Regions from separate parts of the Chimaeribacter sp. YP20170169 genome, predicted to be linked through region 2. Evidence: predicted binding sites of a transcription regulator. Region 2 holds the regulator's gene; the other holds the start of a gene.
The links. The regulator Fur, encoded in region 2, represses iron uptake genes when iron is present. The targets are predictions, from matches to a motif close to ATAATAATGAGAACNACTATCAA.
Positions count from the first base shown of each region.

Region 1: fhuF (siderophore-iron reductase FhuF) is a predicted target of Fur. The motif match lies at 4,728-4,750, and genes of this name have one in related genera.

Region 1 covers NZ_CP176824.1:1,750,286-1,757,961, reverse strand. The annotation lists gene ACK3SD_RS07820 (TonB-dependent receptor domain-containing protein) at 1-905, opposite strand, end outside; gene ACK3SD_RS07815 (heme ABC transporter ATP-binding protein) at 1,024-1,806, opposite strand; gene ACK3SD_RS07810 (FecCD family ABC transporter permease) at 1,799-2,803, opposite strand; gene ACK3SD_RS07805 (heme/hemin ABC transporter substrate-binding protein) at 2,800-3,615, opposite strand; gene ACK3SD_RS07800 (hemin-degrading factor) at 3,612-4,643, opposite strand; gene fhuF (siderophore-iron reductase FhuF) at 4,999-5,760, shown strand; gene ACK3SD_RS07790 (hypothetical protein) at 5,866-6,216, shown strand; gene ACK3SD_RS07785 (GGDEF domain-containing protein) at 6,336-7,307, opposite strand; gene ACK3SD_RS07780 (NAD(P)-dependent alcohol dehydrogenase) at 7,499-7,676, opposite strand, start outside.
Region 2 covers NZ_CP176824.1:2,765,073-2,772,748, reverse strand. The annotation lists gene glnS (glutamine--tRNA ligase) at 1-741, shown strand, start outside; gene chiP (chitoporin ChiP) at 1,100-2,542, shown strand; gene ACK3SD_RS12580 (beta-N-acetylhexosaminidase) at 2,592-5,261, shown strand; gene fur (ferric iron uptake transcriptional regulator) at 5,408-5,851, opposite strand; gene fldA (flavodoxin FldA) at 6,156-6,683, opposite strand; gene ybfE (LexA regulated protein) at 7,001-7,288, opposite strand; gene ACK3SD_RS12560 (lipid-binding SYLF domain-containing protein) at 7,654-7,676, shown strand, end outside.

The DNA.
Region 1 (7,676 bases), 1.0 Mb from region 2:
CGCGTCTCGCTGGTCTGGTGGGCGGTGCCCAGGATGCTGCTGCCCGTATCGCTCCAGCTGTCATACTGGCTGTGGCGGGTCTTATGGTAGTAATCGAGGGTGCCGGAGAGGCGGTGCGCCTCGGTGGCGAGCCAGGAGCCAGATGCCTGCACGGCAGTGGAGTGCCAGTTCTCCGGGTAGCTCTGGATCTCGCCGCTGTTATTGCGCGTCTCCTGACCGTCGCGACGGCTAATCACCAGCATCCCTTGCAGATCCGTGTCACCACCGGCCAGCGTCAGGCCGTTGTGCCAACTGCGGTCGGCGGAGTCATAGTCGCTCTGGTAACCGACATAGTGCGTCTTGCCGGGGCGCAGATAGTGGTCGGCGGATTTCGGGCTGAAAGAGACTACGCCGCCGAGGGTGTTGTTGGCGACATCCACGTCAGTGGCACCGGAGGCGATCTCCACCTGCTGATACATGTAGGGATCGAGGTAGTCGCGCCCAATGCCGAAGGTGTTCAGCCCAGCGCGCCCGGCGTAGCTGCGGCCGGTGGCCTGCGGCATCTCCATGCCATCGACGTCAATGCCGACGCGGTTGGACTCCAACCCGCGGATGTTGTAACCGGTGTAGCCAGCGCGGTCAAAACCGCTCTTGCCGGAGGTGCCGCCGCCCGCGGAACCAGTGGCGCTCACCAGCGGCTGGTAGCGCATGATGGTGCCGAAATTGTTGCCGCCCTGTTGCTGCAACGCCTCGGCGCTGAGTGTGGTTTTGCTGCCCGCCTCGCTCTCCACCTTCGGTGACAACACCGTCAGCTGCTCGCCCTCGTTGACGCTGGCACTCTCCGTCGCACCCTGTGCGCCCATGCTGCCCAGCAGGCTGGCAATGGCCAAACTGAGGCCGGTTTTTCTGGTATTGAAAGACATCATTAACCTTCACATCAATGTATTGGAATAATTGCCTTGCCGGGCGAACCGCGTAAAAAGGGTATACGAAGCCCGCCCCGGCGAAGGGGTGCGTTATAGGTACATCATGGTTACTGCGACATTAGGGGTTCAGGAACAGTACCGGCGAATCCCCCATCGGGTGGCGGCCCATCGTCAACTCCGCCTGATAGCATTGCGCCAGTCGGCTGGCCTCCAGCACCTGAGCCGGGTGGCCGTGCGCCACCCGTTGCCCCTGTGCCAGCAAAAAGAGTTCATCTGACCAGAGCGCCGCCAAATTGAGATCGTGCAGCACGCAACAGACCGTCAGCGGGTAGCGCTGGGTCAGCTGCCGGAGCAGGCGCAACAGGTGCTGTTGGTGGTGCAGGTCGAGCGCCGAGGTCGGCTCATCCAGAAATAGCATCCCCTGCGGCCCCGCCGGATGCCAGAGCTGCGCCAGCGTCTGGGCGATGCGTACCCGCTGCTGCTCGCCGCCGGAGAGCTGGCGGTAGCGGCGGCCAGCCAGCAGGTCGCAGCCGGTCAGCGCCATCACCTCCTCCACCACCGCCGCGCTGCCGCGCAGCGGCCAGGGTGCGCGTCCCATCTGGATCACCTCGTGCACCGCAAAATCAAACGCCAGTTGGCTCTGCTGGCGCATCACCGCCCGCTTGCGTGACAGCGCTGCCAGCGGCCACTCGCCAAGCGGCGTGCCCTCCAGCAGACAGACACCCTTGCAGGGTGACAGGTAGCCGCCCAACAGCCGCAGCAGTGTGGACTTGCCCGCGCCGTTGGGGCCGATCAACGAGATCATTTTCCCGGCGCCAAACGACAATGAGATCCCGGTGATCAGATCCCGCCCCTGCGCGCGGTAGTGCAGATCGCGGGCGCACAGCAGCGGCTCAGCCATGATCGTCTCCCCGGCGGCGCAGCATCAGCCACAAAAACCACGGTGCGCCGAGCAGGCTGGTGATCAGCCCGACCGGCATCTCCGCTGGCGCGACGGCGGTGCGTGCCAGCGTATCGGCCAGCAGCAGCAAAATTGCGCCCAGCAGCGCCGAAGCAGGCAACAGCGCGCGGTGATCCGCCCCGAGCGCCAGCCGCGCCAGATGCGGCACCACCAGCCCGATAAAGCCGATGATGCCGCTGGCGGCCACCGCCGCTGCCGTCAGCAGGGCGCTGAGGATCAGCAACCAGCCCTGGGTCTGCCGCACTGGCACGCCGAGGTAGTGCGCCTCCTCATCGCCCAATTGCAGCAGGTTGAGCCGCCGGGCGTAAAACTGGATGCCACAGGCCGCCGGAATCACTAGCGTCGCCACCGCCAGCAGTAGCGGCCACTGCGCCTGCCCCAGACTGCCCATCCCCCAGAGCGACAGCTGGCGCAACTGCTGGTCACTGCTCAGCCAAGAAAGCAGCCCGGTGAGCGCCCCCGCCAGCACATTAATGGCAATCCCTACCAGCAGCAGCCGCGCGACCGGCTGCCGCCCGCCCTGACAGAGCAAAAAGATGATCAGCGTCACCAGCAGGCTGCCAGCGAAGGCCGCCAGCGCCGGGGCGTAGAGCGCCGCCATGCCGCTAAGCGGCAACGGCAGCAGGATGCTGAGCGCCACCGCCAGCGCCGCGCCGCTGCTCACCCCCAACAAACCGGGGTCAGCCAGTGCGTTGCGGAACAGTCCCTGCATCACCGCGCCGGAGAGCGCCAGCGCCAGCCCGACCAGCACTGCCAGCAGCACGCGCGGCAGGCGGATCTCAAACCAGATGCGCCACAGCCCCGGCGACTGCTGGCGTTGCCAGGGCAGTGACAGCGGCAGGCGCAGCGTGCCGTAGTGCGCGGCCAACAGTGTCAGCCCGGCGAGCAGCGCCAGTAGCAGCCAGAGCCTGTGCGCCGGAAAGGCGGCGCGACTCACCGCAGTGCCTCGGCCACCGCGCGCAGCTGGCGCACGGCCGCCGGCGTCTGCGGGCCGAAGCCGAGCAGCGCCATGTCATCCTGCACCAGCAGACGCTTCGCCTGCCCCGCCGGGGTCATCGACAGCCCCGGCAGTGCCCAGATCTGCGCCTGCCCGCCGAGGGTGCGCACGCCATCGGTGGTCACCAGCACCAAGTCCGGCGCGGCGGCGATCACGCCCTCCGCCGACAGTGGCTTGTAGCCCTCGATGCCCTGCATCGCATTGCGCAGCCCGGCGGCCTGCAACACCTGGTCGGCGGCGGTGTGCTCACCGGCCACCAGCGTGCTCATGCCGCCGTGGCTCATGATGAACAGCACCCGCACTGGCAGGGCGCGGTAGTGCATCTGCGCCAGCTGCCCGCGCAACTGGTCGCTGAGCACCTGCCCTTGCGCCTCACGGTGCAACGCCTGCGCCACCGCCTCCACCTTATCGGGGATCGCCGCCAGGCTCTCCGCCTCCGGCACCGTCACCACCGTCACGCCGCTGCGCTTGAGTTGCTCAAACACCAGCGCCGGTGAGGCCGCCGCACTCGCCAGCACCAGCGAGGGCTGCATCGCCAAAATGCCCTCGGCATTCAGCCGGCGCATGTAGCCGATGTCCGGCAGCGCGGTGGCCGCCGGCGGCTGGGTGCTGGTGCTGTCACGCGCCACCAGATCCGGTGCCGCACCCAGCGCATAGGCGATCTCCGTGACGTCGCCACCTACCGTCACCACCCGCGGCGCGGCAGATACGCCGCTGGCCAGCAGCAGCGCGCACCACAGCAGCCGCCTCATGCCACTGCCCCGGCCGGTTTCACCAGCTGTGCCAGCTGCTCGCGCCAGACAGCCTGCTCCGGCTCACCCTCATGGCGCTGACCATACAGCTGGGCGATCTGGGTGCCGTCGGCCGCGAACAGCTCAAGGCTAGTGACCATGCCATCCGCCGTCGGCTTGCGCGTGATCCAACTCTCGGCAATCTGCTGGTCTTGTAAATGGAGGGTGAAGTGCGGGTTGAAGACGTTCAGCCAGCCATGCATCGGGGTCACCTCGTGGATCGCGCCGGTGAAGATCTGCACCACGCCGCGGTTGCCGACGAAGATCATGATCTCATTGCCACGCTGCTGCGCCGCCGCCAGCAACTGCGCCAACGCGCGGTTATCCACCTGCTGGGCGAGATCCGCGGGCACCGCGCGGAACGCCTGCTGGCGGGTCAACTGGTACTTTTTCAGTAGCACAAAGAATTGGTGGACGTTGGTCATGCCGCGCCAGCCAGCCTCAAAGCCGGTGAGATCCGCTTCGCCGCTGGCCGTCGGCACTGTTGCGTCCAGCGCCAGCGGCGGGTTGTCCGGGGAGGTAAACTGCGCCACCAGCGCCTGCCAGGCGGCAAGGTCGGTATGGGGCGTGGCGTAGATTTTCAGTACCGCATCACCGTGCGTGTCAAAAATTTGCAGGCTGCGGCGCACGCCCTGCGGGTGCGCCTCCTCCAGCGCAAAGGCGCTCTGCCACTGGCCGGTGAACAGACGCAAATCCAGCGCGCGCGGATTGAGCACCAGCCCGCCGTGCGGCGTCAGCGTCAGGTTGCGGTAGTGGCCGATCTGCTCATGCACCGCGTAGGCGTTGCGGGCGAGGGTTTTGGTCTCACCGACCGTCTCCAGCGCCGCCAGCAGCGCCGGGGGAGCCAACGCCAGCCGCACGGCGTCATGGCCGACGCGCGCCGCCGTCAGTTCGGCCTCGCTCACGCCCATCTGGTGGGCCAGATCCCGCGCATAGAGGCGCGGCTGGGCATGTTTCAGGGTCAGGAATTGCGTGTAATAGTCAGCCACGTGAGCCTCCGGCCAAAAGGGTACGCCCCGCCGCCACGGCAGGGGCAAGAATTTTTCGGCATTATAGACCACAACTTAAGTTGAATGTAAATGATATTTATTATCATTAAGGTTTGGCAGGGTATCCCAATCCCCTGTTTTAGTGGGTTTATTTCAACTGGTTCTAAACAAGGTCGCGGGCGAGGGCCAGCTTACGGCGGCAGGCAAGCACGGAGGAAGGGAGCGCACGTTCAGATAATAATACAAATAGAAATCATTATTATTTTCCATCAGACTTTATTACACTGCCTGCACAACGCCGCACCCTATGGTGCGGGAGAGGCTGAACAACTGATTTGTGGTGCCGCGCGTGACAATGCAGACAATCCTGGACTCCTTTGCTGATGGCCCGCTTGACTGGGTCAGGCCCATGTTCATCCCCTACGCCGGGCAAGCCGGGGCGGTGTCGGCCACGCAACTGCTGACGCCAGAGGGCGCGCAGGCCGTGATGGCCAGCTACCTGGCGGCCCATCCGGCCAGCGAGCAGCGCGCGCGCGTCTCCATGTGGTCACAGTGGTACTTCGCCCGTTTGCTGCCGGTCTGGGTGATCATCAACCTCGCCCGCGACTGGCAACTGCCGATTGAAGCCAGCCACATTTGGTTTGAGCTGAATGAGCAGGGGCTGCCGCTGCAATTCATGCTGGCCGGCGATGGCGAGCCGGTGGCGGAGCGCGAGCCGCTGTCCCGCTTTGATGGCATGGTGCAGCACATCGCGCCGCTCTGCCGCATCATGGCGGAGATGGCAGGCCTGAAACCGGGCATCTTCTGGAACAACGCCGCGGTGCGCATCCACTGGGGCATTGAGCAGGCGCAGCTGGTCAACGCCGATGTGCACGCCGGTGAGGCGTTGCTCGCGGCCCGTGAGTTGTGTGACGGCAGTAAAAACCCGCTGTGTGACCCAATGCGCCATGAGATCCCCACCGATGCCACCAGCCCGCGCTACCGCCGCCAGTGCTGCCTGCGCTACGAGCTGTGCGACCATGAGATGTGCCCCTCCTGCCCGCTGTTGCAGGCGGAGAAGCGCCGCCGGCCGGGCGCAAAAAGCGTTATCCTTCAGGCCGCTGCGAAAGCGCACTAAGTTATATAGAAAAATGATTTGATCTCGTGTGGTTATAACGATAAATATTGGGTGGTGCCCGCCGGAACCTGACCGCGGGATGACCCTGACCACGAGGTAACGATCATGAATACGAGCACCCCTGCCCGCGTCTCTGCGTCGTTGAAAGAGGCTGCTGGCCTGCTTAGCGCCAGCCTGCGTTCCATGCTGCTCTCCCCGGTCTCCCAAACCTGGGGCACACTGACTGGCCGTCAGACCCCGTTGGCCGCCCGCATTGTCCGGCGCTATGCCCTGCCCTCCACTCGCACCTTTAGCGTCGCGGAGGGGTTCTTCGGCTTTATCCCGATTGAGTCCTTTGAGAGTGAGCGCTATATCCTGGAGGTCACGCACGATACGCAGACCTATCAGGTGGAGGTGCCGCACCAACTGTTCCTGAGCAGCCGCATCGGGGACATTGTTGAGGTGCATACCCACTGACAGGTCAGCCGCATAAAAAAGCCCCATCAGGAAACTGATGGGGCTGTTGTCATCTATTTGCCGACTCGTTCACATGATCATTTGCTTAACCGAACGGTGTTAGCCTAAAGGCAAATTTTTTATCGTTGGGAGGGCCGTTGGCCGCGTTTTTGCGCATACATCAGCGCATCGGCCTCCGCCAGCAGGCGGCCTATCTCCACCGGATCGCGCCCGTTGTAATCAATCTGCCCGACGCTGTAGCGCAGCGGGTAACCACGGCCATCGCGCTGGTTGTACTCGCCCACCTTCCCCTCCAGCCGCGCCAGCGCGTGCTGCGTCTCCTCGGCGCGAGCATTGGTCAGCAGCACCGCGAACTCATCACCGCCCAGCCTGCCCACCACGTCGCTATTGCGCAGGCTGCACTGGATCAGGCAGGCGAAGTCGCGCAGCGCACGGTCGCCCTCCGCATGGCCGAGGTTGTCATTGATCGCCTTGAACTCATTCAGGTCAAAGAACAGCAGCGACGCTGGCAACCCAAGGCGCTGGCACACCCCCAACGCGTGCTGGCCCAATGTCTCAAAGCCGCGCCGGTTGGAGATCTGGGTCAGCGCGTCCATGGTCGCCAGCTGCATGGCGCTGATCTCCTGCTCTGCCATGCAGGCCAGATCCGTCAGCAGTTGCCGATCCTCCTCCGTCAGGTGGCGCGGCACGGTGTCAATCAGGCAGAGGGTGCCGAGCTTGACGCCATCCGTCACCACCAGCGGGCAGCCAGCGTAGAAGCGGATGTTCGGCTCGCCGGTGACCAGCGGGTTGTCGTGGAAGCGGACATCCTCCTGCGCGTCCGGCACCTCCATGATCTCATTGCCAAGGATGGCGTGGCCGCAGAACGAGATGTCGCGCGGCGTCTCATGCACCTCCAGCCCCTGGCAGGATTTGAACCACTGGCGGTTCATGTCCACCAGCGACACCAGCGCAATCGGCACGTTGAACAGCCGCCGGGCCAGACGCGTCAGGCGGTCAAAGCGCTCTTCGGGCAGGGTATCAAGGATATTGTAAGCACGGAGGGTGGCGAGACGGTGTAGCTCATCAGACGGTTTGTCAGGTAATTGCATAGACACTCTCATTCCTGGTGGTGCCAAGGCGGCGAAAAAATAGCGGAAAAACCTGTTATATCAGAAAGGCTAACGCATCATGGCGCGAAAAGAAAGCAGGGTAGAAGGCGCGAGGGCTGGTTGGGCCGTCCCCGCCTGTCCGCCTCCGGCATTGCACCGGCGGCGGAAGGGCTACGACGGAGTGGGCGGGATTACGCCCGGAGGGAATTCATATCAATCACAAAGCGGTATTTCACCTCACCACGGCTCATGCGGGTGAAGGCCTGCTCAATATTGTTGATGCTAATCACTTCGACATCAGCCGTGATGCCATGTTCCCCACAAAAATCGAGCATCTCCTGGGTTTCACGGATGCTGCCGATGGAGGTG
Region 2 (7,676 bases):
TGCCGCCGCATTGGCGTCACTAAGCAGACCAACAACGTCGAAATGATGGCGCTGGAGTCCTGCATCCGTGACGAACTGAATGAGGATGCGCCGCGCGCGATGGCCGTGATCAACCCGGTGAAGGTGATCATCGAGAATTTCGATGCTGACCAGACCCTCTCCGTGACCATGCCCAACCATCCGAATAAACCGGAGATGGGCGAGCGCGAAGTGCCGTTCAGCCGTGAAATCTACATCGATCAAGCTGACTTCCGTGAGGAAGCCAACAAGCAGTACAAGCGTCTGGTGCTCGGTAAGGAAGTGCGCCTGCGCAACGCCTACGTCATCAAGGCAGAGCGGATTGAGAAAGATGCGGATGGCAACATCACCACCATTTTCTGCCACTATGACCCGGAGACCCTGAGCAAGGATCCGGCGGATGGTCGCAAGGTGAAAGGCGTGATCCACTGGGTCTCCGCTGCCCACGCGGTGCCGGCAGAGTTCCGCCTGTATGACCGCCTGTTCAGCGAAGCCAATCCGGGTGCGGCCGAGGACTTCCTCGCCACCATCAACCCGGAGTCACTGGTGATTGCCAACGGTTTCGTTGAGCCATCCCTGGCGACAGCCCAGCCGGAAGTAGCTTACCAGTTTGAGCGTGAAGGTTACTTCTGCGCCGACAGCCGCTACTCTAGCGCCGAGAAACTGGTGTTTAACCGCACCGTGGGCCTGCGTGACACTTGGGCGGCGAAAGCCACTGCCTGATTGTTGAAAGCCTGAAAAGCGTGGCAACTGCCACGCTTTTTTCTTTATTTTCGATATGAATTAAGCAATGCCCCGCATTATCAAAAATATCACCTTCCCTGATTCTTCCTCTACAAGCTATTTCTTTGATTGATCGTTAAAAAAATCAGGCCACGCCACGTGCCCCTTGATTGCGTTTAGCGCCGTTACCTTTCTGTGCACTTTGTCATAAAGCGTAAAATTTACGCACTCCTCGCGTTGATAATTCGCGATGCGAAAAATAGATTAGCCCTTGCGTTAAGAGGGGTTATTGCCTGCCTCTGGCGCGTTTTCCGGCCGTGGTGTGGCCGGGCGTTTTTTTCGTCAAAGAGGAGTTGCTATGGTTACGCCAAACAGACAGCGTAACGGGCTGCTGATCGTCAGCAGTTTGTTGGCTGGAGCAGCGGGGCTAGCCGCCCCGGAGGCGGAAGCGGAGGGGTTTATTGAAGACTCCACGCTCTCCGGCGGGATCTACTACTGGCAGCGCGAGCGCGACCGCTGGGATCTCAACCCGACCAAAACAGTGGACGCCCCGGATGGCTCACCCACCACCATCGCCAACCCGGACTATGATCGCTACGCCACCAATCTGTCACACGCCACCGCCAACCTGAACCTCGACTTCTCCTCCGGTTACGCCTGGGACATGTTTGGTGTCGATGTGGCGGCGTTTACCGCCATTGAGCTGGCCGAGTCCAGCGACAGCGCCCACCCGAACGAAATCGCTTTCTCCACCAGCAACCGCGCCTATGAAGAGGACTATGGTGGCGACAAGAGCGGCGTCAGTCTCTACCGTGCGGCGGCGAAATTCAAAGCGGGCGGCGCGTGGGCACAGGCCGGTTATATCCAGCCGAAAGGGCAAACCTTGCTGGCACCGCACTGGAGCTTTATGCCCGGCACTTATCGCGGCGTCGAGATGGGCTACCAGAAGGATTTCCAGCAGGCGGGCGAACTGAGCTTCTCCTACATGTGGGCGGATGAGTACAAATCGCCGTGGCACCTGGAGATGGATGATTTCCGTCAGGCCGATCGGCAGACGCAGATCGATTACTTACACTCGCTGGGCGCGAAGTATGATTTTAAAAATGATTTTGTGCTGGAGGCGGCCTACGGCCAGGCTGAAGGTTACATCGATCAATATTTCCTGAAAGGATCTTACACGATCCCGGTTGCGGGCAGCCCACTGGATCTCTCCTACCAATTTTACGGGGCAGAGGATCGTGTGAGCAACAAAGACGATCCTAACAGTCTCTACGATGGGTTGGCGTGGTTGCAAGCGCTGACCTTCGGTTACCAGACCGGCCCGGCCACCTGGCGGCTGGAGGGCACGATGGTCAAGGCCGAGGGCAATCAGGGCTACTTCCTGCAACGCATGACGCCCACCTACGCCACCTCCAACGGCCGGCTGGATATCTGGTGGGACAACCGCTCTGACTTCAACGCCAACGGTGAAAAGGCGATCTATGCCGGTGTGATGGTGGATCTGAAGCGCTGGAACCTGCCCGGCGTGTCGGTCGGCGGATCGGTGGTCTACGCATGGGACGCCCACCCCAGCAGCAATCCCATCTATGACCAGAGCCAGCGGCTGAAAGAGAGCGCCTGGAGCCTGGACGCGGTCTACACCGTGCAGGATGGGCGCGCCAAAGATACCCAAATCAAGCTGCACTACACCCAATACAACAACCACTCTGACTTGCCGAGCTGGGGTGGGGGTTACGGCAACATCTTCCAGGATGAGAAAGACGTCAAGTTCATCGTGATCGCACCCTTCACGCTATTTTAACCACGCGGCAGGGTGCCGCTGCTGGCGGGCCCACCGCCCCAGACAGAGGTTGAACACCATGAAATTTACACCCACTGCGCTCTCCGCCGCGCTGTTTGCCCTGATGCTGACTACCCCCGCCCAAGCGGGCCAGCAGACGGTCGATCGCATCAGCGCCTTCACGTTGCACTACCAGATCAATGACAACCAAGCTGGCCAGCACGGCACCGACTGCCGCTCGCTGGGGGCTGACTGGGCCGCCTGCAACACCGTCACCCTGACGCTAAGCAACCCCGGCGGCGCGGTCAATGACCGCGACTGGGCGATCTACTTCCACAGTGTGCGGCAGGTGCTACAGGTTACCGATCCGCAATTTACCGTCACCCGCCTGACCGGTGACCTGCACCGCCTGACGCCGACCGCCGCCTTCAAGGGCTTCCCGGCCAAGGGCCGCACCGACATCCCGATGGTGGTGGAGTACTGGCAGGTCGCTAACAGCGATATTATGCCGCGCTGGTACGTCACCGCTGAGGGCGCGGAACCGAAAATCATCCGCAACACCGATACCGAGGATGTCTCCCAATTTGTCGGCGAGATCACGCCAGCGAACCTGAAGCGCGCCCCGGAAGATAACAACATTGCGATGACCCCGGCCACCCGTTTTGTGAAAAACCGCGATGTCGCGCAGGTGCCTGCCGCCTCGCTGCGTGGGCAGATCATGCCAACGCCGTTGCAGGTGAAGGTGAGCGCTGGCGACGTGGTGCTGGACAAAGGATTGGCGGCTGATTTGTCAGCGCTGCCGATGCCGTCACAGCAGGCGGTACGGGCGCGCATGGCACTGCTGGGCCTGACGGAGCAGCCCGGCGGCTACCCGCTTACCACCCGCATTGACCGTAACGCCTTCAGCGGCAAGCAGGCGGTCGATGGGGCCTATCGGTTGGTGATTGGCGAGCGCGGCGCGGAGGTGGTGGGCTTCGACCACAGTGGCGTCTTCTACGGCGTGCAGTCGCTGCTCTCTTTGGTGCCGGTCAATGGCGAGAAGCGCATTGCCCAGCTGACGGCTGAGGATGCGCCGCGCTTCCCTTACCGAGGGATGCACATGGACGTGGGCCGCAACTTCCACAGCAAGGCGGCAGTGTTGCGGCTACTGGATGAGATGGCGGCCTATAAGCTCAATACCTTCCAGTTCCATTTGAGTGATGATGAGGGCTGGCGCATTGAGATCCCCGGCCTGCCGGAGCTGACGGAGATCGGTAGCAAGCGCTGCCACGACCTGAAGGAGACGCGCTGCCTGCTACCACAACTGGGGTCTGGCCCCTTTAGCAACAATAACGGCAGCGGCTACTTCAGCCGGGCGGATTACATTGAGATTGTGAAGTACGCGCAGGCGCGGCAAATTCAGGTGATCCCAGAGATAGACATGCCAGCCCACGCCAGAGCGGCGGTAGTTTCAATGGAGGCACGCTATCAGCGGCTGCAACAGGCTGGCAAACTGGAAGAGGCGGAGGCCTACCGGCTGCTCGACCCGACCGACACCTCCAACACCACCTCGGTGCAGTACTACGATCGCCGCAGCTACCTCAACCCCTGTATGCCGTCGTCGCTGCGCTTTGTTGACAAGGTGATTGGCGAGATTGCCGCCATGCACCGGGAGGCGGGGCAGCCGCTCACCACCTGGCACTTTGGCGGTGATGAGGCGAAAAATATCCGCCTTGGGCCGGGCTACCAAGATCTGAAAGCGCCAGCAGACCCGACGAAAGGGGCCATCGACCTGAGCAAAGAGGATCTGCCGTGGTCGAAATCGCAAGTGTGCCAGACGCTGGTCAAATCGGGCGGGGCCACGGCCTTTGACCACCTCTCCAGCTACTTTGCCATCCAGGTCAGCAAGCTGGTCAAGGCGCATGGCATCGACCGGATGCAGGCCTGGCAGGATGGCCTGAAGGATGCGAAAGATGCCCGCGCCTTCGCCACCCCGCGTGTAGGGGTAAACTTCTGGGATACGCTCTACTGGGGCGGGGCGCAGACTGCCGGCGAGTGGGCGGCCAAGGGTTATGAGATTACCCTCTCCAACCCTGACTACCTCTACTTTGACAAACCCTACGAGGTCAGCGCCCGTGAGCCGGGCTACTACTGGGCCACGCGCGCCAGCGATGAAGCCAAGATCTTCAGCTTCGCGCCGGACAACCTGCCGCAGAACGCCGAGACCTCCGTTGACCGCGACGGCAACGCCTTCACCGCCCGCAGCGATGCCCCGTGGCCGGGCGCGCACGGCATGTCCGGGCAGGTGTGGAGCGAAACCATCCGCACCGACAGTGACCTGGAGTACCGCATCTACCCGCGCCTGATGGTGCTGGCGGAGCGCGCCTGGCACCGCGCCGACTGGGAGCTGCCGTACCAGCCTGGCCGGGAGTTCCAGGGCGGCAAGACCCACTGGGTCAACCGTGATCAACTGGCCACCGACTGGCAGCGCTTCGCCAATCTGATGGGGCAGCGTGAGATCGCGAAGCTGGATCGGCAGGGTGTCGCCTACCGGCTGCCCGTGCCGGGGGCGCGCATCAATGCCGGCGTGCTGGAGGCAAACGTGGCGCTGCCGGGGCTGGTTATCCAATATTCAGTAGATGGCAAAAACTGGCAGGCGTATAACCCGCAGGCCAAGCCCACGGTAGGGGAGAAGGCGTGGGTGCGCACCCTCAGCCCAGATGGCAAGCGCGTCAGCCGTAGTGAGGAGGTCGCCCTCTGACGACATGGCCCCGCCCGGCCAGCGCGCCGGGCAGACAACAGGCGAAAAAAAACCGCATCAAAGCGGTTTTCACTGGCAGTTACCTGCCGCTCCCGTGCTGACGGGAGCTTTATACTGCGGGGGGCGTCCTGCGTCCCGCAGATTGGTTACTTGTCGTGCAAACCTTCGTTTTCGCGACAATCACCGGCTTCACAATGACCATAGAGGTAGAGGCTATGGTTGGTCAGCTTGATGCCATGTTTCTTGGCAATTTCACGCTGGCGGATCTCAATAGATTCATCACTGAATTCAATCACTTTACCGCAATCAAGGCAGATCAGGTGATCGTGGTGCTGCTGCTGCGTCAGCTCGAATACGGACTTGCCGCCTTCAAAGTTGTGACGGGTCACGATGCCGGCGTCGTCGAATTGGTTCAGCACGCGGTAAACCGTGGCCAGACCAATCTCTTCGCCCATATCAATCAGCTTCTTATAAAGATCTTCCGCACTGACATGATGGCATTCCGGATCTTGCAGCACTTCCAGGATCTTAAGTCTGGGAAGCGTGACTTTCAGGCCGGCCTTCTTTAATGCGGTGTTATTGTCAGTCATGCGGATTCTGTCCTGTTACTATGCTATTCACGTTGAGGCATACAGCCTATGACATCAGGCGGCGCAACGGTTTTAATTGCGTCTCATTATAGAACTCACGGGTTCAAAAGAAAACGCCGCCTGTTAACGCCGTTCGCGCCATTGTTAATACACTGTTGCAATGCGTTGATGGATAGGAAATACACCGGCGCCAGTGTACCCCGATACTGTATAAAGTTACAAACTTGTAGCCGATCTTTTGGTGTCTGGCGGGATAAATCCGGCCCGTTCGGTCAGAAATCGACACCCCGGGCCGTGAGGGAGCTTAGCCGATGATCTCAGCCAGGCTCAGCTCTTCGGAGATCTGCTTCACCCAAGCGTCGACGCGCTCGTTGGTCAGCTCCGGCTGGCGGTCTTCGTCAATGGCCAGACCAATGAAGTGGCTGTCGTCGGCCAGGCCCTTGGAGGCCTCAAAGTGGTAGCCAGCTACCGGCCAGTGGCCGACCAGCGTCGCGCCGCGCGGCTCGATGATGTCACGCACGGTGCCCATCGCGTCACAGAAGTACTCCGCGTAATCTTCCTGGTCGCCGCAGCCAAACAGCGCCACCAGCTTGCCGTTGAAGTCGATCTCTTCCAGCGTCGGGAAGAAGTCATCCCAGTCACACTGCGCTTCGCCGTAATACCAGGTCGGGATGCCCAGCAGCAGGATGTCAAACTTTTCCAGATCTTCTTTGCTGCTCTTGGCGATGTCATGCACTTCCGCCACATCGGCACCCAGTTGCTTCTGGATCATTTTGGCGATGTTCTCAGTGTTTCCGGTGTCAGATCCGAAGAAGATTCCCACTACGGCCATATAATTCTTTAACCTCTTGTTCTTAATTAATTTACCTGCCATTGACAGGTGCGGATGCTGCTGATGATAGCAAAGTCACCGCGGGGTGAACATCATCACGCCGCCGCGCCCAGGGAGCCAGCCGGCTTCCCAACAGCCAGAATGGTCAAATATTCTATCGGCCAAATGGCGCGGGTGTTATCGCCTTTGTGTGCTTGCGGCGCTTTTTTCCTGCATTGGTGCCCTACGATCAAAGACATCCGCGGGCAAGCGTTAGGGAGGGCGGGGGAGGAGGCAGGGCCATGCTGGCGGCGAAGGGTGTCACCGCCGGCAGGCCGTCAGGCGTCGTCTTGCTGCTTGCGCAGTTGCGCCAGCAGCATCTGCTCAATCAGCTCGCTGCGGCTGATGTTCTGCTGCTCCGCCAGCTTATTGAGCGCGTCCACGGCGTCCGCGTTGATCTTCAGCTCTACCCGGCGCAAGCCCCGCACCTTGTCGCGTCGCAACTGGTTACGTTTGTTGATCCTGAGCTGTTCATCACGGGAGAGTGGATTGGTTTTTGGGCGTCCCGGCCGGCGTTCATCTGCGAACAGATCCAGCGTGGTGCGATCCGTTTGTTCTTTTGCCATAGGTAGAGGTACGACTAAGGAGTCAACATCTGCCTGCGCCTGAGCACAGCCGGATGGCTCGGTGAATACATGTTGAGGTCAATCAACCTTAACCCACTTTACCGCCGCCGCGCGGCGTAACCGACGCTGACGGGGCAAGACATAGCGCGCCATAATACCCCAGCACGCGCGGCCTGAACAATGCCTAACTGCCTGTTCGGCTTCATCTGTTGGCGTTTCACCCCGTTTCTCACTCCGTGCGATCAATCGGGGCGGCAGGTGCCAGAGGTGGAAAAACCTGACAGAATACGCGCCTTCTGCTCAGGGATTAAGCATAAATGTTTGATATAAAATACTTTAAACCATTTTTACCCGTGATGATTGCCATGTTGGTAGGGGGATGTGGCGC